Regions from separate parts of the Ferribacterium limneticum genome, predicted to be linked through region 1. Evidence: riboswitches for the same ligand, from Rfam matches in the RefSeq annotation. Region 1 holds a riboswitch; the other holds the start of a gene.

Region 1 (14,675 bases):
GGCCAGCGTATCGGCCAGCACCAACAGCGAACCGCCGGCCAGCACCGAGGCTGGGAGCAACAGCCGCTGGTCGTTGCCGGTAGCCAGTCGCACCAGATGCGGTACGACCAGCCCGACAAAGCCGATTGAGCCGGCGGTGGTCACCGACCCCGCTGTAGCCAGCGAAGCCAGCAGATAAATGGCATAACGCAGCCGGCCAACCGCAACGCCCAGTGCCTGCGCCTGCATCATGCCGCGCGACAGCAGATTCAGTTCGCGGGCGAAGGGCATGGCCGCGGCCAAAGCCACGACCAGCGCCAGCAAGGCCGGCCACCACTGGGTGCTCTGCCCGAGGTCGCCCATCAGCCAGAACAGCATGCCGCGCAGCTTGTGTTCCTCGGCGATGGCCAGCATCAGAGCGACCAGCGCACCGCAACCGGCAGCAACGATGACGCCGGTCAACAGCAGGCGGGTCTGGGTCCAGCTGCCATCGCCATGGGCCAGCCCGAAAACGATGAACATCGCCCCCAGCGCTCCAAGGAAAGCCAGGCCATCGATGCCGAGCACCGGCAGGCCGATCAGGATGGCAAACATCGCCCCCACCCCGGCGCCGCCGGAAATGCCCAGCACGTAAGGATCGGCCAGTGGATTACGGAGCAACACCTGCATCAGTGCGCCGGCCAGCGCCAGCAGTCCGCCGCAGGCAAAGCCGGCAATGGCGCGCGGCAGGCGAAGCTGCAGAACCACGTCACCGCCGCCGCCTTCGTGGCCGAGCAGCGCTGCCAGCACTTCGCCATAGGAAACCTTGAAACTGCCCACCGTCAACGCCAAGCCGAAACTCGCCACGGCCAACAGGCAGAGGCTGGTGAGGATCAGGAAGGCGCGCTGGCGAGTGGGCATGGTGGATTATTTCGGGGCGTAGCGAATACCGATAAACGCGTTCACGCCCGGCGTCGCAAAGCCGTCGGCCAGGACATAGTCGCGGTCGAACAGGTTGTTGATGCGGGCGAAAACAGACCAGTCACGCGTGAAACGATACGCGCCATAGAGGTTGAGCAGGGCATAGCCGTCCAGTTTTACATTGTTCAGCGCCTCGTCGAAGCGGTAGCCGCTGGCCTGGTATTCCATGCGCCAATCCCAGGGGCCGATGGCCTGGCCGACGGCGACCGATCCAAAATTGCGGGCCCGGCGGGCGAGCAGTTTGTCAGTGTCGGTATTGCGCGGATCTTGGTGATTGTAGTTGGCTTCGAGGATGAAGGAGCCGACGCGGCCGGCATAGTTGATGCCGATGCCTTCCAGGCGGGCGTTGCCGACGTTGACCGGCATTGCATTGAAGCCGCCTGAACTGGCAATGAGGTTCTGTACCCGGTTCAGGAACCAGGTGACCGATACGCGGTGTTGGCCATTGTCGTAGTGCAGCACGGCTTCACGATTGTGCGCGAATTCCGGCTGGAGATTGGGGTTGCCCTGATAGGTTCCCCAGGCGCCGTAATCGGCGAAAGGCCAGTACAGATCGTTGAAAGAAGGCGCCCGGAAGGCCGTGCCATAGCTGACATTGGCCCGCCAATTCTTGTCGAACTTGTAGCCGTAGGCCGCCGAGCCGGTTGCCTTGTCGCCGAACTGCGAGTTGTCGTCGTAGCGGGCATTCAATTGCAGGCGGTGGGCCTGGTAGTTGCCCAGCCAGCCAATCTGGGCAGAGTCGTTGGTGCGTGAGGTGAGTTGATAGGCTGTCGTCGCGCTGACCGTCTGGTCGAGTCGCTCGGCGCCGAGCAGGAAGGTGCCGATCCCGGTCTTCACATCGTTCTGCCAGGCATACTGCGTCTGCTCGGTCTTGTAACTGGTGTTATAGGTCCCTGTATTGCGGGAGTCGTCCACGCTTTGGCCGACGGTTAGTGTGCTCGTCCACTGCTGGGTGATCCGGTTGCGCAGGAAGGTGTTGAAGCTGGAAACTGTGAGCTGATTGCGGTCGTCCTTGCCTGCGTCGTATTTGCTTTCGCCGTCGCTGTAAAACACCTGGGCACCTGCCTCATGGCCCTTGGCAAACTCATAGGCGATACGGCCGGAGACACTGTTGTTTTCGAAACCGTCCCGATCGTTGTCCTTGCCGGTCGTGCGCAGCTTGGAGTTGAAACCCCGTGTCCGATAGGTGCTGGCATTCAGCGCATAGCGCCAGCCATCCTGGCTGCCGCTGACACCGCCGGAAGTGGAATAGGTATCGTAGCTTCCTGCGCCAGCCTCGCCAAAGAAGCGGGCGGGACCTTCGCTCTGCCGGGTGAATACCTGGACCACTCCACCGAGCGCATCGGCGCCGTAAAGCGACGAGGCCGGGCCACGAACAATTTCCACACGCTCGACCTGAGCCAGCGGAAGGCGCGACCAGCTGACATCGCCAGCCGTGACCGAGCCGACACGCATGCCGTCGATCAGCAACAGGACATGCTTGCTGTTGGTGCCGCGGAAGTACAGGCTGGTCGTCGCACCATTGCTACCGTTCGACATGAATTCGATTCCCGGTTGCCGGGCCAGCACCTCTTCCAGGGTCGATTGTCCGGCCCGCTCCAAATCCTCGCGTTCGAGGACCGTGATATCCGACAGAACTTCCGAGGCTTTCATTTCCTGTCGGGAAGCCGTGACAACGACTGGGTCGAGTGCCGCGAGGCGTTCAGCCGCATTGGCGTCGACAATGAACAAAAGGGAAATAATTGCCGCGAGCGGCTTCATACAGGATTGGGATTGCATGGACTTTCCTTTCCCGGCAGGCGTCCCCGCATGCCGGAGCAATATTGGCAAGAAAGTGCATGGGGAAAGGTCTGATCAGGGAACAGGCACCACCACCCCGTGGCACTTCCAATGGGTGTTCCAGGCCGGTATCCGGGCTCGCAAGTCTTGACGCGTCGCCTTCCCAGGTTGAAACCCAGTGGCTTGATGACGCGCCCGCACTTGCTTACCGTTGCGGGGGCAGCAGCGGAATGGTCTAGTTTGAGACGCACCGCTTTCCCGTTTAACTGCGCTTGGAGAATCCGTGCGCAGCACCTGAGACGGGGCGCATTCTACATGCATCAATGCTGCGGTGCATCAGCAAAGTGTCGGAAAATTTCTATAAACCACTTTGAGAATAAAGGCTTAGTCCTTGACCGAGCGGCGTTTTCCCCTCTATAGTTCGCGCCATGAATGTCGAACTCGAAACGCTCGAAGCCAAAATCGAACAGGTCGTTGCACTGGTACACCAGTTGCGGGCCGAGAATGAGGTTTTGAGAAACCAGATGGTCGCGGCCGAGGCTGAAAGGCTGCATCTTCGCCAGACGATGACGGTGGCTCGTGAGCGTCTGGAAGGCCTGATGGACAAGATTCCCGAGGATGCCTGAGATGAGTGGCGAACCGAATTTCCTCGACGTCAAGATCATGGGGCGCGAATACCGCGTCGCCTGCACTCCTGAAGAGCGCGATGCCCTGTTGTCGGCGGTCGATCTGGTCGACAACAAGATGCGCGACATTGCCCAGCGCACCAAGAATACTATCGCCGAGCGGGTGGCCGTGATGGCCGCGCTGAATATTGCCCATGAGCACCTTTCCGGAGATGCCGGCGCTGCGCAAAAAGAGTTTTCGGAAGCGGTTGATACTTCCGAAACGAAGCGTAGAATCGGTGACATGGGAGCACGGTTGGATGCCGTGCTGGCGCCTCAGCAACAACTGGATCTCTGATCAAAGCGTTGCCGGCGTAGCCCGCCAAGTGTTCCCTGCGGTGTTTGTTAAGGCCATATATTCCTTGAACCAATGCTAATTGGCATCGGTTGCGGACCATTGAAACCGTTGTTGTGCGCGCTCTTTGTCGAGTGTGCCTGATACGGGGGGAAAGCAGCCACTCTGAACCCAGGTTCAGGATGCCGGCCTGACGGCACTCGCGGGGACCAAATCCAACGGGTGGCAGAGCAATCTGCCACCCGTTTCCATTTTCAGGAATTGAAAATGCAATACTGGCTGATGAAGTCGGAACCGGACGAGATATCGATCGACGATCTGGCAACGCAGGGCAGCGTTCCGTGGTTTGGCGTCCGGAACTATCAGGCACGCAATTTCATGCGCGATGCGATGCAGATCGGCGATCTCGCCTTCTTCTATCATTCCGGTTGCGCCGCGCCGGGCATTGCCGGAATTGGCGAGGTCTGCTCGGCGCCGTATCCGGACGAAACACAGTTTTCTCCGGCCAGCCACTATTTCGATCCGAAATCGACTACCGACAATCCACGCTGGATGCTGCGCGATCTACGTTTCATCGAGAAGACGCGGTATCTCCCGCTGCCTGAACTGCGGGCCCATCCAGAACTTGCTAATATGCGCCTCCTTGCCCGTGGCAACCGCTTGTCGATCATGCCGGTCAGTGCCGCAGAATGGGCTTTTATTACCAAGCAATTGATGGGGTTGCGATGACGATCTGGTGGCTGGCGTATCTCGCCCTGGGCGCCTTTGCCGGCTTTTTTGCCGGCCTGCTGGGAATTGGCGGCGGTTCGCTGATGGTGCCGGTGCTGGTCATGCTCTTTACGGCCCAGGCCTTCCCCTCTGGCGAGGTCATGCATTTGGCGCTTGGTACTTCAATGGCGACCATTTTCTTTACGTCAATTTCCAGTGTTCGTACTCACCATGCACACGGCGCCGTGCTTTGGCCGATTGTGGCCCGAATTACGCCGGGCATCATCGCCGGCACTTTGATCGGCACGCACGTGGCCAGCCTGGTGCCGACCAAGGCGCTGGCGCTGATCTTTACGGTGTTTATATGTTACGTGTCCGTGCAGATGATCATCAACCTCAAGCCGCATCCGCATCGTGAATTGCCGGGCGCCTTTGGTACCGGCTTGGTGGGTGCCGGGATCGGCTTCATCTCCTGCCTGGTGGCGATCGGCGGCGGGGTGCTGTCGGTGCCTTTCATGACCTGGTGCAATGTCAAGGTTCAAAATGCCATTGGCACCTCGGCTGCCATTGGTTTCCCGATTGCGCTGGGCGGGGCGCTTGGTTACATCTGGAACGGCTGGTCGGCGGCCGGGCTGCCTTCTGGCAGTCTGGGTTTCGTCTATCTGCCGGCAGTGGTCGGGGTGGCGGCAGTCAGCATGCTGACTGCGCCGATCGGTGCCCGTTTGACCCACCAGTTGCCCGTCAAGACGCTTAAGCGTGTCTTTGCCGCCATCTTGCTGGCTTTGGCCGGCAAGATGATGTGGGGGCTGTTCAGCGCGCCTTGAACACCGGCTTGCGCTTGGCGAGGAAGGCGGCAAGACCTTCCTTGTAGTCTTCGGTTTCCAGAAAGGCGAAAGAGGCCGCTTTTTCTTCATCGCTCAGCGGTTGGCCGTTCAGCAAGCGGCGTATCCATTGCTTGTGCCAACCGGCGACCAGTGGAGCGCCGGAACAGATGCGGCGGGCGCTGGCATAGGCTTCATCCTCGACCTGCTCATCCTTGACGATACGGGTCAGCAAGCCTTTTTCATAGGCCTCGCGAGCGCTCAGGATGCGTCCTTCGAGCAGGATTTCCTTGATCACGGCCGGCCCGGCCAGGCGCAGCAGGCCTTCCATTTCGCCGGGGTACATCGAAAAGCCGAGTTTGTTGATCGGCGCGCCGAATTTGGCGCTTTCTCCGGCGATGCGCAGGTCACAGACACCGGCGATTTCCAGGCCGCCACCGATGCAGGCGCCGTGAATCAGCGCCACGGTCGGGTGGGGGCAATCGGCGATGGCGTTCAGCGCAGCGGCTACCTGTCCGTGATAGTGCAGCGCCTGATCAAGCGTGGCTCGGTCGGTGACAAACTCTTCCAGATCACCACCGGCGGCGAAGGCATCGTTGCCGGCACCGCGAATGACGACACAGCGAATGCTTCGATCAGAGCTGAGCTTGGCCATGTTGTCAGCGAGTTGCTGCCACATGGATAGATTAATTGCGTTGAGTTTTTCCGGATTGTTCAGCGTCAGGGTGGCGATTTCACCCTGAAGCAAAAGGTCGACTGTCGTCATTCGATGTCCTGCCAGCACAAAACAGAGAATTATAAGAGGGTGCCACGCCAGCGCCGGCTGTGTCTTCTATAAGATATAATACAGCCGCCGGTTTTTACGGTAATTATTAATTAGGGAGGATCAGCCATGAGCAGCGCGATGTATGAGCGGATGCGGGCCAACCCGAAGTTCCAGGAACTCGTCGCTCGACGGGGTCGTTTTGCCTGGACGTTGGCATTCATTGTTTTGACCATGTTTTACGGCTTCGTGATGGTGGTGGCGTTTAACCCCGCCTCGCTTGGACAGCCGTTGAGCGAGGGTTCGATGCTGACGGTCGGTGTGGCCGTTGAGCTCTTCATGTTCATTTTCTTCTGGGTGCTGACGGCAGTTTACGTTCGCCGCGCCAATACAGAATTCGACGCCTTGACGCAGCAAATCGTCAAGGAAGCCTGGAAGGAGAACAAATAATGCGCCGCCTGACTCAACTCGCTTCCGGCCTCGCTCTCTTCGCCGTTGCCGCCCTGGCTTTTGCCGGCGGCCCGCTCGAAGGTCAGACCGAACAACAGGCGACCAACTGGCACGCCATCATCATGTTCTGCATCTTCGTCACGATGACGATGGGCATTACCTATTGGGCAGCCAGCCGCACCAAGTCGACCGCTGACTTCTACACCGCCGGCGGTGGCATCACCGGTTTCCAGAACGGCCTGGCGATTGCCGGCGACTACATGTCCGCCGCCACGCTGCTCGGTCTGACCGCCATGGTCTATGGCCAGGGCTATGACGGCTACATCTACATGCTGGCCTTCTTCGCTGGCTGGCCGATCATTCTCTTCCTGATGGCCGAACGCCTGCGCAATCTGGGCAAGTTCACCTTCTCCGACATCACCGCCTACCGCCTGGATCAAGGCAAGGTGCGCACCATGGCAGCGATCTCTTCGCTGACCGTGGTCTGCTTCTACCTGATCGCCCAGATGGTCGGTGCGGGCCAGCTGATCAAGCTGCTGTTCGGTCTGGAATACAACGTCGCGATCTTCGCCGTTGGCATCCTGATGATGGTTTACGTGACTTTCGGCGGCATGGTTGCTACCACCTGGGTGCAGATCATCAAGGCCTGCATGCTGCTGGCTGGCGGTACGCTGGTCATGTTCCTGGCCTTCGGGCAGTTTGGCTTCTCGTTCCAGACCTTGCTCGAAAAGGCAACGGCCGTCCATAAGCTTGGTCCCAAGCTTATGTACCCGGGCAGCCTGCTGGCCGATCCGGTGACCGCCATCTCGCTTGGCCTCGGCCTGATGTTCGGTACGGCTGGCCTGCCGCACATCCTGATGCGTTTCTTCACCGTGACCGATGCCAAGGAAGCCCGCAAGTCGGTGCTTTACGCCTCCGGTTTCGTCGCCTATTTCTTCAACGTGATCTTCATCATGGGCCTGTGTGGCATCCTGATCGTTGGTCAGAATCCGGAGTTCTTCGAAGGCGGTACGCTGGGCGCCAAGATGATCGGTGGCGGCAACATGGTTGCCATGCACCTGGCCAAAGCGGTTGGCGGCAACATGCTGCTCGGCTTCCTGGCGGCTGTGGCTTTCGCGACGATCCTGGCCGTGGTTTCCGGTCTGGCTTTGGCTGGTGCCTCGGCGATCTCGCATGACCTGTACGCCCGAGTCATCAAGAAGGGGACGGCCTCTGAGGCGGCTGAAATCCGCGTTTCCAAGATCGCCACCATCTGTCTCGGCGCCGTCGCCATCGTGCTCGGCATTCTGTTCGAGAAGCAGAACATCGCTTTCATGGTCGGCCTGGCCTTTGGTGTGGCTGCTGCTGCCAACTTCCCGGTGCTGATCCTTTCCATGTACTGGAAGGGCCTGACGACTCGTGGCGCACTGTTCGGCGGCTACGGTGGTCTGGTTTCCGCCGTGCTCTTCGTGCTCTTCTCGAAGTCGGTGTGGGTCGACGTGCTGGGTAACAAGGCAGCACTGTTCCCCTACACCCAGCCAGCGCTGTTCGCGATGCCGATTGCCTTCCTGCTCGCATACATCTTCTCGAAGACTGATACCAGCGTTCGCGCCGGCAAGGAAATCGAGGCTTTTGAAGATCAGTATGTCCGGGCCCAGACGGGTTACGGTGCTGAATCGGCCAGCAGTCACTAATCCTGCGCAAGCAGAATAAAAACCCCCGGCAGTGAAAGCTGCCGGGGGTTTTTTATCGGACTAAATATTTCTAGTGCCTTCAATGAAATTCCATTTGTAGTAAATTTGAGGAATATTTGGAGGAGCTGATGAAAAGAGCAATTGAACCGACCAGCGTTGAGCGCAAGATGCGCGAAGATGACTTTATCGTCTCCAAGACCAACGCCAAGGGAATAATCACTTACGGCAATCCGATTTTTATCGAATTCTCGGGCTATTCCGAAGATGAGTTGCTGGGCTCTCAGCACAACATCATTCGCCACCCGGACATGCCTCGGTCTGCTTTCAAGCTTGCGTGGGACACGATCCAATCGGGCAGCGAATTCTTTGGTTACGTGAAAAACATGTCGAAGGATGGCGGTTTTTACTGGGTGTTTACCCACATCACGCCGGATCTGGATTCGGCCGGGAACATCGTCGGCTATACCTCTGTCCGGCGTTGTCCCAAAGCGGAGGCCGTACGCAAGATAGAGCCGGTTTATCGGGCGATGCTGGCGGCGGAGCGCTCAGCCGGGGCGCGCTCGGCGATCGAAGCCGGAACCAATGTCTTGCTCGATATCATGAATCAATCAGGAGTGAGTTATGAAGAACTCGTCTTCTCGCTCTAAAGCGCGGCTCACTCTGGCAACTTTGCTGTTGCTGGCCTTGGGTGTAGGCTTCGTTTCCCCATGGGCTGCAGCGGCCTGTCTTTTTGTCGCCCTGGTGCTGCTTTTCTGGCCGAATACGACTTCGGCGGCCGAGCTCGTGAAGCTTGAAGCACTCCTGACTCAGGTCAGCAAAGGCCATCTGGTGGCCCGTTTGCCGCATGCCATGGCTGATCCAACGCTGGAGGCGATCCGGGTTAATCTCAACTCGGCGCTGGACCAGACTGAAACAGCCTTTCGCGAAATTCTCGGGGCGATGCAAGCTTCATCGACGGGGAGGGGTTGGCGGCGGCTGCAGAGACCTGGTTTGCATGGCACCTTCAGTACGGTTCTCGAGCAAATGCAGGTCCTGCTCGATCATCTCGAGGAGGCGCAGGAGACGATTGCCCGAGAGGCCCTACTCTCAAGGATATTCCTGCGTTCCGAGCGGGGATTGTCGATGGCCATCGAACACGTCGATAAAGCTTTGATCGAAGTCGGCGGCAATTCGAAAGTATCGCAGCAACTGGCCGGAGACTTTGGGGACTCAGCCTCCGCGATGTCGAATGCTGCCCAGCGGATGTCGGATGCGCTGGGTGGGGCGCAGCAGGCGGCAGAAGCTGGTGTCAGCGCGCTCGATGACCTTAATGCCAAGGCCGCAGCGATTCACTTGCTGACCGGCCGAATCGAAGGTGTCGCGAAACAGACCAATCTGCTCGCCCTGAATGCCGCCATCGAGGCGGCACGGGCCGGTGAAGCCGGGCGGGGTTTTGCGGTGGTGGCCGACGAAGTACGCAAACTGGCGGATCAGGCGCAGCGTTCGGCCGAAGAAATTGCTGCCGCAATCTCGGCGATCAGCACCTCGATGCAAAAAGCCACTATCCAGATCGGTGATCTGCAACAAGCAGTCTCCGGTGCGCGCCTGACAGCAGGCGAATTCAGCAGTGAGCTGGCCAATTCGGCGACATCGGCCAATCGTGTTTGCGAATTGGCCAGCACGATCGGGAGTGGTGCCCACTCAATGGAGTCGTCGATGCGCCTTGTTGCTACCGCTCAGCGGGCGCGAGCGGACGTGACGGCCATTCTGCATGGCGAGGAAGTCAATATCACCTCCCTCAGCGACATGGAACAGCAGGCGGCGAAGATTGCGCATTCCCGTAAATGGATCAAGGGGAGTACCGACCGCGACGCGCTTGTGGCGATTTACGACAGCCTGTTTGCCAATATCGAAAAACAGATGCGCTGATTGGCGCAGTCAGGCTGCCTTGGGGGCTTTCGCATCCATCTTGGCGAGCGCTTCGCGTCCGGAAAGCAGATGGTCATGCATCAGCTTCTCGGCGCGAGTGGCATCGCTGGCCGATAGCGCCGCCATGATCAGGCGGTGCTCATCCAGCGATTGCTGCAGGCGGCCTTCCAGCGACAAGGAGTGCAGGCGCGACAGCTTCAACACCTTGCGTAGATCCTGGATCACCGAGAGCAGCCAGCGGTTGCCGGAGAGTTCCTGAATCTTCTTGTGGAATTCCTGGTTGGCCTCGAAGAATGCGTCAATGCGCCCATCACGTGCTGCGGACTCCAGCCGTTCGTGGATTTCCTTGAGCGCCGAGATGTCGGCCGGCTTGGTGTTCTTGACCGCTTCGGCGGCGCAGCGCCCTTCCAGCATGGCCATCAGCGGGAAGATATCGTCCAGATCCTGTCGGGAAATCTCGGTAACGTAACAGCCGCGGCGTGGCCTAAGCTCAACCAGTCCTTCAGAGGCGAGCACCTTGAGCGCCTCGCGCAACGGTGTGCGCGAAATACCGTACTGCTCGGCGAGTTTTTGCTCGTCGATCCAGGTGCCAGGAGTTAGTTCGTGGGCGAAGATGCGTTGGCGCAGTCGTTCGGCGACTTCCTGGTAAAGCGCGGTGGGAGCGATACGATTCATTATCTTGGTGTGGTCTCGGCGGGCAGAGTCAGTGCTTTGCTGACTTGCTTCCATAATTATGGATACAGTATTATGTGGGGCTTGGTATGTCAAGCTGGGCCCAAAAGCGTAGAATTTTGAATTCTGCATCATAAGCCCGAAAAAATCGAATCAGCGAGGGGTGTGTCATGTCTGAAAAGTTCTTTGATTCCAATAACCTGGATGCCTGGGAAAAGGCAGCCGCCAAGCAATCTCCCGGCGGCGACGTCAATAACCTGGTCTGGAACACCCCGGAAGGTCTTGCCGTCAAGGCGCTCTATACGAAGGCAGATGTCGCCGGTCTCGAGTTTGCCGACACCCTGCCCGGCTTCGCACCCTACCTGCGCGGCCCGCAACCGACCATGTATGCGGTTAAGCCGTGGACCATTCGTCAGTACGCTGGCTTCTCTACTGCCGAGGCTTCCAACGCCTTCTACCGCAAGGCCCTGGCCGCCGGTGGTCAGGGCGTTTCCGTCGCTTTCGACCTGGCGACGCACCGCGGTTACGACTCCGATAACGCCCGGGTGACCGGTGACGTCGGCAAGGCCGGCGTGGCGATTGATTCCGTCGAGGACATGAAGATCCTCTTCGACAGCATTCCGCTCGACAAAATTTCCGTCTCGATGACGATGAACGGTGCCGTGCTGCCGATTCTCGCCGGCTACATCGTTGCTGCCGAAGAGCAGGGCGTGTCGCAGGACAAACTGTCCGGCACCATCCAGAACGACATTCTCAAAGAATTCATGGTGCGGAATACCTACATCTATCCGCCCAAGCCGTCGATGAAGATCATTGCCGACATTTTCGGCTACACCGCGCAGCACATGCCGAAGTTCAACTCGATCTCGATTTCCGGTTATCACATCCAGGAAGCCGGCGCCAATCAGGCGATTGAGTTGGCCTTCACGCTGGCCGACGGCATGGAATATGTGCGCACCGGCGTCGCTTCTGGCATGGACGTCGACACCTTCGCTGGCCGTCTGTCCTTCTTCTGGGCGGTGGGCATGAACTTCTACCTCGAAATCGCCAAGATGCGCGCCGGCCGCCTGCTGTGGGACCGCATCATGACCGGCTTCAACGCCAAGAGCCCGAAGTCCAAGATGCTGCGCACGCACAGCCAGACTTCGGGCTGGTCGCTGACTGAGCAGGATCCGTACAACAATGTCGTGCGCACCACCATCGAAGCGATGGCGGCCGTCTTTGGCGGCACCCAGTCGCTGCACACCAATGCGCTGGACGAAGCCATCGCGCTGCCGACCGAGTTTTCGTCGCGCATCGCCCGCAACACCCAGTTGATCATCCAGGAAGAAACCCACATCACCAACGTCGTCGATCCGTGGGCCGGTTCCTACATGATGGAAAAGCTGACCCAGGACATGGCCGACAAGGCTTGGGGCATCATCCAGGAAATCGAGGCGATGGGCGGCATGACTAAGGCCGTCGAATCCGGCTGGGCCAAGATGCAGGTCGAAACCTGTGCGGCCGACAAGCAGGCGCGCATCGACTCGGGCAAGGACGTCATCGTCGGCGTCAACAAGTACAAGCTGGCCAAGGAAGACGCCATCGACATCCTCGATATCGACAACCACGCGGTCCGTGATTCTCAGGTTGCCCGTCTCAAGCAGATTCGCGCGACACGCGACACTGCCGCCGTCAATGCTGCCCTGGAAGCACTGACCAAGGCCGCCGAAACCGGCGAAGGTAACCTGCTCGACCTGACCGTCAAGGCCATGCGTCTGCGTGCCACGGTCGGTGAAGTATCCGATGCGCTGGAAAAGATCTTCGGTCGTTTCCGCGCCAACAACCAGACCATTTCGGGTGTTTACGGAGGTGTCGTGGAAGGTCAGGAAAGCTGGGAATCCATCAAGGCCGATATCGCCAAATTCGCTGAAGAAGAAGGTCGTCGTCCGCGCATCATGATCGCCAAACTCGGCCAGGACGGCCATGACCGTGGCGCCAAAGTGGTAGCGACTGCTTTTGCTGACCTCGGCTTCGACATCGACATGGGTCCGCTGTTCCAGACCCCGGAAGAAGCCGCGCGTCAGGCCATCGAAAACGACGTTCACGCGATCGGCGTTTCCTCGCTGGCTGCCGGTCATAAGACCCTGCTGCCGGAGCTGGTCAAGTCCTTGCTGGCGCAAGGCGCTGACGACATCATCGTCTTTGCCGGTGGAGTGATTCCGGCCCAGGACTACGATTACCTCTACAACGCGGGTGCCAAGGCTATCTTCGGGCCGGGTACGCGGATCGAGGATTCGGCCAAGCGCGTGATGGAAGAAATCCGCAAGGCACGCGGCTGATTCACGAATGAATCTGAGCGAGGCTCCGGTGTCGGCGCATCTGCTTTCGTTGGCTGATCAGACGCTCGTCGAGAGCGTGCTGGCCGGTCAGCGGCGCGCGCTCGCCAAGGCGATCACGCTGATCGAATCGACCCGTGCCGATCACCAGCAGCGCGCCCAGCAGGTGCTGAACGCGCTGTTGCCAAAGACCGGTAATGCGGTCCGGATCGGTATTTCCGGTGTGCCGGGGGCGGGAAAGTCGACCTTCATCGAGGCGCTTGGCGTCTGGCTGATCGAGCAGGGCAAGAAACTGGCTGTGCTCGCCGTCGATCCTTCCTCGTCGGTGTCCGGCGGTTCCATCCTCGGCGACAAGACGCGCATGGAGCAGCTTTGCCAGCGCGAGGAAGCCTTCATCCGCCCCAGCCCGTCGGCCGGTTCGCTCGGCGGTGTCGCAGAAAAGACCCGCGAGGCCATGCTGCTTTGCGAAGCGGCCGGTTTCGACGTGATCATTATCGAGACCGTCGGTGTTGGCCAGTCGGAAACGACGGTGGCTGGCATGGTCGACATGTTCTGCCTGCTGCAATTGCCAAATGCCGGTGATGACTTGCAGGCGATCAAGAAGGGTATCGTCGAGATCGCCGACATGGTGGTGATCAACAAGGCCGATATTGATCGTCAGGCGACCGCCGTCGTTCGTGCTCAATGGCGCAACGCGCTGCACATGTTGCGGCCAGCGTCGCCGAACTGGGCGCCGCCGGTGATTGCGCTTTCGGCCTTGCACAAGGAAGGCATCGCCGAGTTCTGGGATCAGGTCGAGAAGTACCAGTCGGCTTTGAAGCCAACCGGTGAATTCCAGGCCAAGCGCCAGCACCAGTCCTTGAGCTGGATGTGGCAACTGATCGATTCCGGGCTGCGCCAGCATTTCCGCCAACATCCACGTGTGCAGGCCAATCTGCCGGCACTGACCCTATCCGTTGAACAGGGCAATACGACCCCGGCTGCCGCCGCGTATACGCTGCTCGACTATCTGAAACACTGAGTTCAAATTACCTGATCCACTTAGGGAGTTTTTTATGCACGACATCATCCGTCAGCTGGAAAAAAAGCGCGAAATGGCCCGCCTCGGCGGTGGCCAGAAGCGTATCGACAGCCAGCACAAGAAGGGCAAACTGACCGCCCGCGAACGTCTTGAGCTGTTGCTCGACCCGGATTCCTTCGAGGAATGGGACATGTTCAAGGAACACCGTTGCGTCGATTTCGGCATGGATCAGGCCGAAAAGACCCCCGGTGACGGCGTTGTGGTCGGCTACGGCACTATCAACGGCCGTCTGGTCTTTGTCTTCTCGCAGGATTTCACCGTCTTCGGCGGCTCGCTGTCCGAAACTCATGCCGAGAAGATCTGCAAGGTTATGGATCAGGCAATGAAGGTCGGCGCCCCGGTGATCGGCCTCAACGACTCGGGCGGCGCCCGTATCCAGGAAGGCGTTGCCTCCCTGGGTGGTTATGCCGACGTGTTCCAGCGCAACGTGATGGCCTCCGGCGTCGTGCCGCAGATCTCGATGATCATGGGCCCCTGCGCCGGTGGTGCGGTTTACTCGCCGTCGATGACTGACTTCATCTTCATGGTCAAGGATTCTTCCTACATGTTCGTGACCGGTCCGGAAGTCGTCAAGACCGTGACCCACGAGGACGTGACCGCCGA
Region 2 (14,675 bases), 380 kb from region 1:
TTGAGCCCTGTCGTATCTCCGACCTTTGCGGCCAGGAAGTGCTGCAGCGAATTGCGATAGCGGATAAATACCGGCCGCAGACCGGCCATCCGTGTCAGGCGATCGGAATCCTCGGCATTCGAGATGAAGAAATCGAAAGGCTTGCCATCGGCCTCGATCTCGCGGACCAGCTTTTTGATGCGCTGGGCGTACAGCCATTTATTCAGTGGCCGCCAGTTGGCCAGTTTGAACTGCTCGCTGACCAGATGAATCGGCACAGTGCCGGTCTGGTGTTCGATGGGCGGGTGCAGCACAAAAACCCGCGCATCGTGGCCCAGTTCGATGAATTTTTCGGCGAAATTGAGCGCCACCCGCTCGGCCCCGCCGCCCATCAGCGAGTCGACAAACAAACCGACCCGTTTCTTGTTTTCCGGACTCATGCCCGCTCCCTGACCAGCACGATGCCGGTAACTTTTTCAATGGCCTGCATGACCCGTTGGTTATCGATTTCCCAGATGCAGCGCGGCCGACCGCACTCGGCAACGCCGCGCCAGCAATGGCGCACCCAAGGCAAGGGCCGCTCGAACAGCAGATTCTGATTGCGGCACTCGATGTTCTCTTCCCAGACCACCGCAAACGGACTGTCGTGCCAGAAACGGCCCGGCCCCGACACAATCGGCGACCCCGGACCGAACAGCACCACGGCAGGCGTCCCGGTCAGCCGCGCCAAATGGGCGACCCCGGTATCGGGACTGACCAGCAGCGCAGCCCCGGCCATCAGATGCCACAAGCCTGCCATGTTGAACTGCCCAGCCAGATTAATGAAGCGTCCCTGCGGGTCGGCCGCCTCGACCAGCGCCTTTTCATTCGGCCCGGCGGACCAGACCACGGTTAGTCCGGACTGAGCAAGGGTTTCGGCCAAGGCCAGCCAGCGTTCAGGCGGCCACAACTTGTGAGGGCTGGAGGCGCCCAGATGCAGCACTGCGTACGGTTTGGCCGGCAGCACCGGGCCATTTTCGGGCAAGGGCGGTGCCGGCCACTCCCCGGAAACGTACGGAGCCGGCTCCGGACCAAACACCAAACGGCTGGCGATGTCCCCCCAGGCTTCCGGGCTCTGTGGCCAGTCGATGAATTCGTCCACCGGCCAATCCTTGACGCCACCTTCGCTACCGGCAAAGGCGGTCACCCAACGCGCCCCCATGGCCCGGGCGATCCACGCCCAGCGGTTGTCGGCCGGGACGAGCGCCCAGTCATAGGGCCCCTCGGAAATCAGTCGTTTCTGGCTGCTCAGTGAACGAGGGTCGTAAGGCAGCGCCCGTATGCCATAGGGCCGACTCGCAAAAATGGGCAGCCAGGCCACCGGCACCAGAGTATCGATCTGCGCTTCAGGGTGATCGCGGCGCAGTTTCTTGAACAGTCCAGCCAGCATGATGCTGTCACCGAGCAATAGATGATGAGCGATCAGTATTCGTTGTGGCCGGCTCGGTTTTTTCCGGCCAAAAACAAGGCGCGGCAAGGCATGCGAGAGAACCAGCAAGCGAGACCAGAGGCGGCTGTTTTTAGTCATGTCGCACCCGCGCCAAGCAGGCGAGTTGCTGGAGAGACTCATCGAGGATCAGCAATTGCAACAGTTGTTCGCCATACCCGTTGTCGCTTTGCCACTGCGCCAGCGCCTGGGTCAATGCAGGCACCGGCAACTGGTTGCCACTGTTTGCCGAGAGGCGTTCCGGCAAACCTGCGAACCGGCCTTGCAAGGATTTCAGCAGGGATCCAACCGGTGGATTGAAACCCATTTTCTTGCGCGAAAAGAATGCGAACTCTGCTGCCTGCGGACAGACGCCTGCCAACGCCTGCTTCGCGGGATCGGTGAAGCGCTCGGCGGCCGGCATCGCCAATACGCGGCCGACGAAAACATGGTCGAGCAAAGGGGCGCGCCCTTCAAGGCCATGCGCCATCGTCAGCAAGTCCGCCTTGCGCAGGATATATTCCGGCAGATAATTTTCGGCATCGATGGCCAGCAACTGCGTGATGGGAGACAGCGCCGCCACCCCATCAGGAATTCGCCAGTGGTGAGCATTGACCGCGACATCCGGTTGCAGCGCCGCACGCTCGGTCAGGCCAATCCCGGAAAAGCGCAATGGGTAGGCGGATAACCAGTCGAGCGACGCTTCCAAAGCCAAGCGACCAGGCTTGCCGGGCAAGATTGCCGGTGGCGGGCGAAGAGCGGAAATCGCAGGAAGCTTTCGTCGCCAAGCCGAACGCAGGTGTTGCCGATAACGCTTGTAACCGGCAAACATCTCGTCACCACCGTCACCGCAGAGCACGACCTTGACGCTCTTGACTGCTGCCTGCGCGAGATACCAGGTTGGGAAGCTGGAGGGGTCGGCGAAGGGCTCGTCGAGATCGGCGACAATCTGCGCAAAATCAGCCACCGTGTCCGCCGGCATGGCAATTCGTTCGTTCTCCATGCCCAATCGCCGGGCGATACCCGCAGCACGCTCGCTTTCGTCCATGGCGGGGTTGTCGAAGGCAGCGGTAAACGTCCTGATGTTGCGGTAGCCCTGCTCGGCCAGTCGACTGGCGAGTACCGTCGAATCGATGCCACTCGACAGGAACAGGCCGACCGGCCGGTCAGCGGCAGTACGCAGGAAAATTGCCTCGTCCAGCTCGGCCTGCCAGGTCTTGCTGCCATCTGCCAGCGGTTCGGGAGACCAGTAGCAGCGCTTCTCGAGTTTGCCACTGGCGAGGTCGAACGCCAGACAATGGGCATTTTCCAGGCGCTGGATGTGGGTAAAGACCGTTCCCGGCGCGGGAATCGTTCGGTGGGCGAGATAAGCGTCGATGCCGGCCGGCGAAAACCCGCGCTTGTTGGCGGGCAGATAGGGCAGCACGCCACGCACCAATGAGCTGAAGGCAAATTCGCCATTGGCTGCATCGTGGTAATAAACCAGCGGCTTCAAACCCATGCGGTCGCGTGCGGCAAAAACCTTGCCCAATTTCCGGTCGAGGACCACCAGTGCGAACATGCCGCGCAAGCGCGGCAGCAGCCCGTTCCAGCCCCACTGCTGGTAGGCGCGCAGGATGAATTCCGTGTCGGATGTCGTATTGAAAACGTGACCCTGAGCCTGCAAACCTGCCTTGTCTTGTTCCCAGCCGTAAACTTCACCGTTGTAGCAAAGCCAGATATCACCATCTTCGCTGGCCATTGGCTGGTCGGCCACCGGGCGCGGATCACGGATCGAGAGACGGGCATGCAGCAACGCGCTGCTCAGTCCGGCATACTCATCCTGCAAGACGAACTGGGCAGCAGAAACACGACAACCGGCAACATGAAAGGCATCGGGACCGCGGCGGGCAATCGCCGCACGCATGGCGTCAACAGCCAACCCGGAAACCGGGCGGCGGCCAAAGAAGCCAGCGATGCCACACATCGTTTAGCGTGCTCCGGGACGCCCGAAACGCCGGAAGATGGCTTCCATACGGTCCAGCATCAGTGTTTCACCGCAACGCACCACGGCCAGTTCGCGGGCGGCTGTCCCGAGGCGGCCGGCCAACGCCGGATCGTCGAGCAGCCGGGCAATTGCCGCAGCGAGTGCAGAGGCATCACGCGGCGGTACGATCAAGCCGGTTTCACCATCGTGGATGACCTCAGTCAAGCTCCCCACCGGGGTGGTGACGATAGGCAAAGCGCACGCCATCGCCTGCATCAAGGCTTGCGACACGCCTTCGTCGCCCCAGGAGGGCAAGGTGAACACATCGATGACCGGTAGCCAGCGCTCGGCATCCGTACGGTGACCAACAAAGTCGAGCCTGTCGGTTATGCCCAGCACTTCGGCACGGGTATCGAGCCGGTCGCGGTAAGGACCATCGCCGATGATCAGCACACGCAGGTTCGGACGACTCGGCAGCAACTGGGTCAGCGCATCGAAGAGCACGGTGTGCCCTTTCCAGTCACGCAGGGTAGCCAGAATACCGATGTAAGTCGCCTCCGCACTTAGCCCAAGCGTCGCCCGCGCCGAGGCTCGTGGCTGCGGATGGAAACGTTCGAGGTCGATGCCGGTTGGCACCGAGGTCAGTTGCGCTGAAGGGAAACCGTTATCGCGAATCAGCTGTGCCTTCAGGGCCTCGCCGGTGACGACGACATGAGCGCAGCCTTTTTCGTACAACCAGCGGGTCGACCATGAGCGGTTGACCGCCGTGGACAAATGGCGGGTGCGAACGATGGGCGGGGCGTCGGCCAGCGTCTTGCAGGCCAGCGCAGCCAACCAGGAATCTGTCGAGCTATGGGTATTGATGACGTCGAAACGGTTGTCGTGCAGAAAAGTACGCATTGCCTTGAGCGCTGGCAAACGCTTCTTGCCGATTGACAACCCTCTGACGGGCACGCCGTAGGCAGGCGCCTCCTGAAAAATGCGAGCCTCCGGCGGGCAGACCAGCTCCACCTGATGACCGCGGCGGATCAGCCCGCGCGCTTCCGTCAGGATCCGGATCTCCTGGCCGCCCCAGCCACATGAAGCTTCGGTATGGAGAATTCTCATGCCGGCTCCCGCATCGACTCGGTCTGCATCTGCAGGCTGTGCAAACGGGCATAGGCGCCGTTGATGGCGACAAGCTCTCCGTGCTGCCCGGATTCGAGTACCCGGCCATCGCCAAGAACCACGATGCAATCAGCCTTCTCAATTGTCGACAAACGATGGGCAATGACCAGCGTGGTCCGTTTCTTCATCAAGTTTTCCAGCGCCCCCTGCACCAGACGCTCGGATTCGTTGTCGAGCGCCGAAGTCGCTTCATCGAGGATCAGTATCGGTGCGTCTTTGAGGATGGCGCGAGCAATCGCCAGGCGCTGGCGCTGACCACCGGAAAGGTTATTGCCATTCTCGCCGATCATCGTCTCGAAACCGTTGGGCAACGCACGGATGAACTCCAGGGCATTAGCCGCTGCAGCCGCGGCCTCAATCGCCTCAAGCGACGCGCCAGCCTTGTCGCCGTAGGCGATATTGGCCGCAACGGTATCGTTGAACAGCAACACATCCTGGCTGACATAAGCGATGTTGCGGCGCAGGCTATGCATGCTCAAGGCCTGCAGTTCATTGCCATCGAGCAGGATGGCACCGCTATCGGGGTTGTGAAAACGCGGCACCAGCGCTGCCAGGGTCGACTTGCCACCGCCGGACTGGCCGACCAGAGCGACCGTCTGGCCAGGGGCAATATCGAGATTAATGCCGGACAGCGCATTGCGCTCGGCCCCCGGATAGCGGAAGGCAACATCGCGGAACACCAGATGCCCCGCGGCATGGCCGGCGTCGATCTTGCCATCGTCGCACTCGATCGCCTCATCAAGCAGCTGAAAAACGCTTTCGGCTGCGGCCAGACCACGTTGCAGTGGCGCATTGACGTCGGCCAAGTGGCGCAACGGTGAAAGCAGCATCAGCAGCGCAGTGATGAAAGAAACAAAGCTGCCGACCGTGATCTGGCCCGAAGCCGACTGCACCTGCGCGATGTAGATGACCACTGCCACTGCCGTCGCGGCAAACATCTGGACAATCGGATTGGTCGCAGCGGCAGCAACCGCCTGACGCATGTTCTGGCGACGAACCTCATCGTTGGTACGGTGGAAGCGGGCCGCTTCCTGCGACTCTCCCCCGAACACTTTGATCACCCGCTCACAATGCGCGGTTTCCTGCAGCACCTGGACCATGTTCGCAGTGCTGACCTGCGCCGCCCGGCTGGCCTTGCGCAAGCGTCCCGAAAAGGTTCGCATCGCCCAGGCCACTGCTGGAATCAGGGCAAAGCAAATCAGGGTCAATTGCCAGTTCAGCCACAGCAACCAGCACAAGAGGCCGATAACCACCAATCCATCCTTGAGCACTGTGACGATAACGTTGGTTGCCGCTGAAGCAACGCCATTGACGTCGTAGGCGATCTTGGTCAGCGGTACGCTGGATGCATTTTTCTGGAAATAACCATTCGGCAGCCGGACCATCCGGAGATACATTTCGGCACGAATATCGGCAATGACCCGGTTCGAGACCCACGAAAAACCGTAGGAGGAAAAATAGTTGAAAACACCGCGCAACAGGAAAACACCGACGATACCAAGCGGGATGAGCAGCGGATTTTCCATACCGCCACCCTGTTTGGTAAATCCTTCGTCGAGCAGCGGCTTGAGCAGCGCCGGAAACATCGGTTCGGTTGCCGCCATGATCGCCGTCGCGCACAGGGAAAGCACAATCGCCTTCCAGTAGGGACGAACGTACTGAAGAAGGCGCAGATAGAGTTCGCGGCTGCTCGCGGGTTTGGTCATAGGCGCTCGGCGATTAAACGAGCATTATACCGTTTCGCCGGCAAGCCTCAGAGGAGGCTGCGATAAAGCGCCAGTAATCGCTCCGACATGGCTACCAGTCCCAGATGCTCAACCGCCGCCCGCGCCGCCCCCCGCATGCCGGCCGCCACGCCGGGTTGCGCCAGCGTATCCAGATGGGCGCTCAGCGCAGTCACGTCAAGCGCATCGCAAATCTGACCGCTCACTCCCGGCTCGATCAGCTCAGCTGCCCCGCAATGGTCACTGACGATACATGGCAGACCGCAAGCCAGTGCTTCGAGCACCGCATTTGAGAGCGGTTCATACAGCGTCGGCAAGACAAAGGCGTCGGCTGCGCCGTAACAGGGAAGGACATTCTTGAGCCCCCCGGTAAAGATCACCCGCCCGGACAGACCGAGACCCGCCGCCTGTTGCCGATAGGACTCCAAATGCTTGTCGGCGCCGACAACCAGCAGGTAACTGCCTGTTGCCCTGGCGCTTGCCAACGCGGCAAGCAACGGTCCGACACCCTTCCGCTCGAAGCCGGAGCCAACGTAAACAAACAGCGGAGCCGCTTCGGGAATGCCATATTGCCGGCGTACCTCGGCCCGATGCTCGGTCGCCAGCCTCGGGTGATAACGGTCCAGATCGATACCGTTGTAGATCACATGCAGTTTCTGCTCAGGCACGCCATAGAAGCGCCGGATATCGTCACGGACCAGTTCGGAAATACAGATGACCGCCCGCAAACGCGGGTCGGCAAACATCGCCCGCTCTGCTGCCAAGGTATAGCGATGCCAAGGCGACAGTGCGGTGCCGACCCGGCCGATCAGACTCTGTTGGCGACGCCGCTGCTCCAGCCACGCGGCATGCACGCCATCACCGGCGCGAAAGATGTCGCAACCCGCAATCCGCTCATGCGACTGCACGAGATCGAACTGCTCACGCGCCAGCGTGCGCTGGACGCAACGGGCAAAAGAGTAATCGCGCCCCAGACGGCCAAGATGCGGCGGGGCGCACTCGATGACCGCATGTTTGTGTTCGCTACCCGTCCATTTGCGCGTAATCAGGGTCAACGACAGGTCGTTGTTCTTCTGCATCAAAGCTTCCAGCGTCGTCGCAACGAAACGTTCCGCCCCACCAAACGGGTTGTAACGTTGGCGAATCAGCGCAAGCCTGATCGTCATTTGCCCACCCCGCCACATTGACTCAGGACGTCCTGCACCGCCTGAAAAACTTCGTCGACGCTCAAGGATGTCAGGCATTCGCTAAGCTTCCCGCCCCCGCAACCGTCAATGCCGCAAGGCCGACACTGGTGCCTGGTGCTACTGACGATGCGGCAAGGCACTCCCCACGGCCCCCACTGCTTATCGCCGGACGGCCCGAACAGCGCAACTGTCGGGGTGCCGACCGCTGCTGCGATATGCATCGGGGCGGAATCAACACCGACAAACAAGGTCGCTACCCGGGTCAGCGCCGCCAGCTCCTTCAACGACAACTGACCGGAGAGGCAGAAGGCCGGCTTGGTCAGGCGCCCCTGAATCGAGTCCAACATTCTCTTTTCATCCGGACTGGGCGCAGCAGTCAAAATAATCGCATGCCCTTCGACCTGCAGCCGTTCAACCAAGGCGGCCATATTTTCTACCGGCCAACACTTGAAAAACCAGCGTGAAGCAGGATGGATGTGAATAAAACCCCTCCCGCTGAGTCCAAACCCGGCAAGGTGCTTCGCTACCACCGCCTCAGCCGGCGCCCCAGGTACAAGGGTCATGCAACGCTCATTCACGCCTGGCTGAATGCCGATCCGGCGCAGGGCGTCGAGATTGGTTTCAGCCATGTGACGCAGCGCATTGAACGGCATGGCTTGGATATGGCTAAAGCTCTGCTTCCAGCGCTTGCTCCGCCCCCGCACCGCCGGGCCAACCGCCCAGCGTGGCTTCAACAGACGGCACAGCCAGGCGCCGCGCCAATGCTCGGTCAAATGAATAATCAGGTCGTAGCCACGCGCCTTCAGGGTGTTGTAAAGCGCCAGTTCGGCCTTGAGCTGGCCGATGGCACCCAACTGCTTCCACTTGCGGTCGATGGTATGCACTTCAGCAATCGCCGGATGCAAGGTCACCATCTCGGCCGTATCGGCATAGACCAGCGCATCGATCTCGACCTGCGGCGCATGCGCCTTGAGCACCGAAAAGACCGGCGAACTGACCAGCACATCGCCATGATGGCGCAGCTTGATGACCAGCGCTCGCTTGATTTCACCGAGCGGCACCGCGTCGCGCAGAGGATTGAAAGTTTCCATGCCCGGCATTCTACTAGCAGCCACCATTGTGGATAACGCCGGCGTTACCGGGGAATGTCGATCACCGCGCAGGAGCCATAAGCGAAGCTCAGCTCCGTCCACCGCTCCGGCGGTAGCCCCTGCCAGTGCGCCAGCAAGGTACGGATCACCCCGGCATGGGTGACGATCACCGCCTCGGGCACATCCAGTGAATCAACGAAATCGAGCGCCCGTCGTTGCAATTGGCGCGGCGATTCGCCGCCGGGCGGCGCATAGCCGGCCACATCCGCCGCCCAGGCATCCAGCTCGGCGCGCGGAATCTCATCCCAGAGTCGCCCCTCCCATAGCCCGAAATCCATCTCGGCCAGACGGGTGTCAATGATTGGCCGTACATGCAACCGGTCCGCCAGCTCGCGACAACGGCGCAAGGGGCTGCTCCATACCGCTAGCCCCGGCGGCAATTCGACCAGCAAAGCCCCGGCCACCGACACCACATCCTCGGCCGGGCAATCATGCCGGCCGTAGCAAACGCCAGATTCGATCACTGGCTTTGGGTGGCGGATCAGATGGAGGCGCATATTGGCCGTTTGAAAGTTATAAAGCGTGCCGCCGACTCTTAGCGAAAGTTCGGGTTTTCAGCAGCAAACAGAAAGCTCTGTATCAGATAGGATCGAGCGAGAGTTTTGATCGTCTGACAGGAGTTGTGACTCCATACCGCTGCGCAACATCTTTAACGAGATCAATGAACCATGGCTGAGCTGATGGCGACACGACGATGCTTCTGAGTAAGCTATTTAGCCGAACACTTAGGGGTAATCCACTTTCCTTGCCTGACATCTTGAAGTTCTGTTCGAACCTGTCGTGGATGATTCGTACCTCCCGCTCGAAATCGTAGGCGACAACTTTGTACCGAAAGACGTTCGAATACGGAATGATGTCTATTTTTGGGTCGTTCCAATGCTTGATGTACTCAACCTTGCATAGGCTTGTTACGCCAAGTAGATTGGATGCTGCCAATTCCTTTCGTAGCCGGCCAACTGTCGTGGTAATTGCTACCGAAGCATCAGACTTTCCATAGAGTTCCCAAAGGGCCATATTGTCATTGACACCTAATGACCAGCAATTTACGTAAACACCTTCACGTAGCTCCTTTTTGAATTTCTCATAGCTGAACTCGCTCTTGTTATAGCTATAAGCCTCTTCAATCGCAGCTCGCAATGACGGCGTAAACGAGCCTTCGAACTTGTCTTGAAATAGATCAGCGCGACAAAGGAAAAGATTTTGCGTTCGCAGCAGATCAATAAACTTCGGAAGATCAAGGTAACGTCTTAAGACTCGGTTATCGCTTAGTTCTGAACTGATTTGAGATTTTGGAATGATGGTCAAAGTACTCTGCGCCCAAGAGGTTCTTATCGGATCCTAGTGATCACGAATCTACATTGATGCCCTTGCGGGAATTATGCTCCCGGAATGACCTGTCAGCAATGAACGCTCATTCGACAGAGCCGAAACATTCAATCAATACTGAGACAGTCAGCAATCTCGACGGAATTCTCTGCCATTTCTACTGACCGACCTGCAGCATACGAAATACGAAAGAGTTAAGGAAGGCGCACCAACCAAATCGCCGCCAACCCCAGATAGAACGCAATCTCCGCCAACTGCTGCGTCGCACCAAGGCAATCCCCCGTATACCCGCCCAGCCAGCGCTGAAATTTGCGGGCAAGCCACAGGGTGGCCAGAGCGGCCAGCGTGACTCCCGCTAGCGCCTTGAATAAGGGCAACGCGGCCAGCGGAGCGATAACGAAGCACAAAGCAACCAGCAGGGCCCCGCCTGACAAGCGGGTGGCGAGCGGCTTGGCCTTGCTGAGTTGATCGTCGCGAACGTAGTCCATGGTCGCCAGCAGCACGGTCGCGCAGAAGCGCGAAACAGCATGGCCAGAGAGCAGGGCTAAGGGAACTAGCGCCGGGTTGAGCGAGGAGAGCAGAACGAACTTGCCGAGCAGGGCCAGCACCAGCGCGACAACGCCGTAGCTGCCGACGCGGGAGTCCTTCATGATGTCGAGGATGCGCTGTTTCTCCCAGCCGCCACCGAGGCCATCGGCGGTGTCGGACAGGCCATCTTCATGGAAGGCGCCGGTCGCGTAGATGGTCGCCGCCATCGACAGCAGCACAGCGACCGGCTGCGGCCAGAGCAAGGCTGCGCCGAGATAGATCAGCGCCCCGATGCCGCCGACCAACAGGCCGACGGCCGGGAAATAGCGGGCCGAGTGGTTGAGCGCCTCGGCCGAATGCCCGACCCAGCCGGGCACCGGCAGCCGCGTGAAGAAGCGGATGGCGCCGAAGAAGTATTCAAGCTCGCGACGGATCATTCTGGAATTCCTGGATTCCCGCTTTCTCGTCCCGCAGGAAGTGCCCTTGGGGTACGGGAATTACGGTTTCTATTGGCCTGCTTATTCCTTGTCCGACACACCGGCCGATTCGAAGCTGGCCATCTCGTTGAGGAAATTCACGGCCGCCTGTACCAGCGGATAAGCCAGCGCGGCGCCAGTGCCTTCGCCGAGGCGCAGGCCAAGGTCCAGCAGCGGCTCGGCGCCCATCGCCAGCAATTGCGTGCGATGACCGGCCTCGGCGGAACGGTGGCAGAAGACACAGTAGCCGAGCAGGGCTGGCGCCAGACGGGAAGCCACCAAGGCAGCCGAACCGACGATGAAGCCGTCGATCAGCAGCACCATCTTCGCTTCGGCCGCCGCCAGCATGGCGCCGACCATGGTGGCAATTTCGAAACCGCCAAACTCGGCCAGCACCTTGAATGCTTCGTCATCGCCACCGCCTGCGCGGTAGCGGATCAAGGCTTGTTCGAGCAGGTCCTGCTTGCGCGCCAGGCCGGCATCGTCCAGCCCGGTGCCGCGCCCGACGCATTCGGCCAGTGGCAGGCCGGTCAGGCAGTGCGTGAGCAGCGAGGCAGAAGCGGTATTGCCGATGCCCATTTCGCCGAAGCCCACGACATTGCAACCGTTCGCTGCCAGTTGGCGGACGATGGCGGCGCCGTTATTGATCGCCTGTTCGCACTGGGTAGCCGTCATGGCGGCTTGCTCGATGTAGTTGGCCGTGCCGGCCGCCACCTTGGCATCGACCAAACCGGTACGCTGGCCGAAATCGTGGGCCACGCCGGCATCGACGACCGAGAGGCCCAGCCCGTTCTGCCGTGCGAAGACATTGATGGCAGCACCGCCGGCCAGGAAGTTCTCGACCATCTGCCAGGTAACGTCCTGCGGGTAAGCCGAGACGCCAGCCTTGGCTGCGCCATGGTCGCCTGCGAAAACCAGCATTTGCGGGTTGTTCAGTTGTGGGCTCAGCGTTTGCTGAACCAGACCGATTTTTTTGGCGACTTTTTCAAGCTGACCTAGCGCGCCGAGCGGCTTGGTCTTGCGGTCGATCTTGTTTTGCAGGGCAGTTTCCAGACCGCAGTCCGGGGTAGAAATTTCAAACGAATGCATCCGATTCTCCAAAAGCAAAAGGGCCTCGCGACAACGTTTGGCCAACGCTGCCGCGAAGCCCTGTCCACAGGCTTCCACGATCAAGAAACACCAACAACATGAAGCAAAGCGGTCCTGGCTAGGCGTGCCGCCGAAGACAGCACAAGGCGTACGGCAAGGCGGCACAACAACGCCAGGATTATTTTGTTGGCGTTTCTTGTTTCGACACGTCTTCTGGCTTTCGGATCGTCCCTTTACCGCGCCTTCCCGCCGGGTCTGTTTCCCCATTGCAGTGGCTGTTGCGGCATCGGTCCCCGATTACAGCGGCGGGCCCGCCCCGGAATTGAGTCAGACTCGCACCGGGTTCCGTATTGTCGAAGGCAAAATTATACCGGTTGCCGCCGGGCCGGCCTTCACCCAAAATGCCGGCCATGAAAGAACTGATTCTCGGCGGTGCCCGGTCGGGCAAGAGCCTGCTGGCCGAACAACGGGCACGCGTATATGCCAACGACCGAAGCATGAAGGTGACCTACCTCGCCACGGCACAGGCGCTCGACGGCGAAATGGCCCGCCGTGTCGCCCATCACCGCGAACGCCGGCCGGCCGAATGGGGCTGCACTGAGGAAACTCTTTACCTGGCGGCCCGACTGCGTGAACTGGCAGCGCCGGACACCTGCGTGCTGGTCGATTGCCTGACCTTGTGGCTCTCCAACCTGCTCTTTGCCGGCCAGGCTGCAGCACAGGCCGAAGCCGGCGAGGCCATCGACTGCCCGCTGTTCCGCACGGAAACCACTGCGCTGATCGAACTACTGCCGCAACTACCCGGCCGCATCATTCTGGTCTCCAACGAGGTGGGCTGGGGCATCGTGCCGATGCATCCGGTTTCCCGCCTGTTTGCCGATGAACAGGGGCGGCTGAACCAGCGCGTCGCTGCGGTTTGCGATCAAGTGACGCTGGTTGCCGCCGGACTGCCATTGAGCCTCAAGTCCGCCGCCGGCTGATCTGGCGCCATTTTTGAGGGCATTTCTCGCGATTCGGGCAGCCCGACAAAAAGATCGGTATCCTTACCGAAAATAGATGCGACAGATGTCTTTGGTGGAGGGTTCAAAGATGCATAAATTGCTCGACATCCTGGCTTCGGGCGTACATGACGCCAAGAACCAGTTGTTCATCGCCGAATCGCTGATTGCCGCCGCCGAAGCCAAGTACGGCATGACCATGAGCGAAGCCCGCTACGCCATCGAAGCGGCGGGTAATCGCCTCTCCCGCACGTTGGCTGCCTATGGCGTTCTGCGCCATGACGCGACGCTGGCCGTCACGCCGGTACTCGTTGCCGACCTCTGCGAAGAAGTCGTACTCGCCCAAAAGAACCATCTGACCGGCGAAAACATTGAACTGACAGTCGATTGCCAGGTGTTCGACGAATGGCCGCTGGACCGTGACCTGGTCACCGACATGCTGAACAACGCCGTACAGAACGCCGGGCGCTTCGCCCGCAGCCAGATCAGGCTCAGCGCTCAGGAGCAAGGCGGCTGGCTCCTCCTCAGCGTCGAAGACGACGGTTCTGGTTTTTCCGCACTGCCGCCGGAACAGGGTACCGGCCTGATGGTCGCCTCCCGCCTGGCCGAGCTGCATGCCCGCAAGGGCCTGCAGGGCAGCCTGCATTTGAGCAACGGCGGCAGCCTCGGCGGCGCCCGTTTTGAATTGCGGCTGCCCTGATGAGCGAGTACAACAAAAAACGTTTTCTCGTCATCGACGACCAGCCGCAGGCCCGCGATGCGTTGCGCTCCATTGCCCAAACGATAGGCGCCTTCGCCGTTGAATTCGCCTCCAATTATCAGGATGCGATCTTCCGGATTCGCAACAATGCGCCGGACATCATCCTTTGCGATTACATGCTGGGCGAGGGCCGCTCGGGGCAGCAGTTGCTCGAAGAGTTGCGCCGCTTCAATCTGTTGCCGGACGAAACGATCTTCATGATGGTTACCGGCGAACAATCCTACGAGCAGGTGGTTTCAGCCGTTGAACTGGTGCCGGACGACTACATCATCAAGCCGTTCTCGCCGGACAAGCTGGTCCTCCGACTGGACCGGATCGTCGCCAAGAAGAACTTCTTCGCCGCTTACTACAAGGAAAAGCGCCAGCAGGAGTTCGCCAGGGCGTTGGCCATCCTTGAGGCCCAACGCGCCAGCGAAACCGGACGACCGTACCGTTTCGAGATTCTGCGTCAGCAAGCGGAAGTCCTGCTCGCCAGCGGCGATGCCGAAGCCTCCGAGAAGGCCTATCGCGACATCCTGGAAAATTACGAATTCCCCTGGGCGAGAGCCGGGGTTGCCCGCTCCCTGCACAAGCAGAACCGTCTGACCGAGGCCCGCACCGAAATCGACAAGGTGGTCGCCGGCACACCGCATTTTTTTGACGCTTCGGACCTCAAGGCCAGCATCTGCATGGCTCAGGGCGAACATGCCGAAGCCCAGAAAGTGCTCGATGAGGTGGCCAAGAAAACCCCCCGCAACTATCTGCGCAAGCGAATGCTGGCCGAAGCCGCCACCCTGAATGGCGACAGCGAAACAGCGCGGGCAGCAATGGCCGACGTCATTGCCAATGACACCATGCCTGGCGCGGTTTCGGCGGAAGA

The links. A riboswitch is a leader RNA that binds a small molecule or an ion and turns the genes downstream of it on or off. The one in region 1 is predicted to bind cobalamin.
Region 2: it holds a riboswitch for cobalamin, as region 1 does, so the genes downstream of both, cobT (nicotinate-nucleotide--dimethylbenzimidazole phosphoribosyltransferase) here and KI617_RS19240 (TonB-dependent receptor domain-containing protein) in region 1, are expected to answer to the same signal.

Annotation. Positions count from the first base shown of each region.
Region 1 is NZ_CP075191.1:3,998,893-4,013,567, reverse strand. Features, by position in the region: gene KI617_RS19245 (FecCD family ABC transporter permease) at 1-879, opposite strand, end outside; gene KI617_RS19240 (TonB-dependent receptor domain-containing protein) at 886-2,718, opposite strand; cobalamin riboswitch at 2,825-3,031, opposite strand; gene KI617_RS19235 (hypothetical protein) at 3,147-3,344, shown strand; gene KI617_RS19230 (cell division protein ZapA) at 3,346-3,681, shown strand; RNA gene ssrS (6S RNA) at 3,711-3,891, shown strand; gene KI617_RS19220 (EVE domain-containing protein) at 3,946-4,407, shown strand; gene KI617_RS19215 (sulfite exporter TauE/SafE family protein) at 4,404-5,210, shown strand; gene KI617_RS19210 (enoyl-CoA hydratase/isomerase family protein) at 5,197-5,973, opposite strand; gene KI617_RS19205 (DUF485 domain-containing protein) at 6,100-6,420, shown strand; gene KI617_RS19200 (cation acetate symporter) at 6,420-8,093, shown strand; gene KI617_RS19195 (PAS domain-containing protein) at 8,222-8,740, shown strand; gene KI617_RS20475 (methyl-accepting chemotaxis protein) at 8,715-10,001, shown strand; gene KI617_RS19185 (GntR family transcriptional regulator) at 10,011-10,676, opposite strand; gene scpA (methylmalonyl-CoA mutase) at 10,844-12,994, shown strand; gene meaB (methylmalonyl Co-A mutase-associated GTPase MeaB) at 13,002-14,012, shown strand; gene KI617_RS19170 (acyl-CoA carboxylase subunit beta) at 14,047-14,675, shown strand, end outside.
Region 2 is NZ_CP075191.1:160,200-174,874, reverse strand. Features, by position in the region: gene KI617_RS00835 (glycosyltransferase) at 1-419, opposite strand, end outside; gene KI617_RS00830 (glycosyltransferase family 9 protein) at 416-1,546, opposite strand; gene asnB (asparagine synthase (glutamine-hydrolyzing)) at 1,539-3,410, opposite strand; gene KI617_RS00820 (glycosyltransferase family 4 protein) at 3,414-4,517, opposite strand; gene msbA (lipid A export permease/ATP-binding protein MsbA) at 4,514-6,283, opposite strand; gene KI617_RS00810 (glycosyltransferase family 4 protein) at 6,331-7,467, opposite strand; gene rfaQ (putative lipopolysaccharide heptosyltransferase III) at 7,464-8,579, opposite strand; gene cobC (alpha-ribazole phosphatase family protein) at 8,624-9,136, opposite strand; gene KI617_RS00795 (hypothetical protein) at 9,219-9,944, opposite strand; gene KI617_RS00790 (adenosylcobinamide-GDP ribazoletransferase) at 10,160-10,930, opposite strand; gene cobT (nicotinate-nucleotide--dimethylbenzimidazole phosphoribosyltransferase) at 11,012-12,058, opposite strand; cobalamin riboswitch at 12,245-12,431, opposite strand; gene cobU (bifunctional adenosylcobinamide kinase/adenosylcobinamide-phosphate guanylyltransferase) at 12,460-13,038, shown strand; gene KI617_RS00775 (sensor histidine kinase) at 13,148-13,756, shown strand; gene KI617_RS00770 (response regulator) at 13,756-14,675, shown strand, end outside.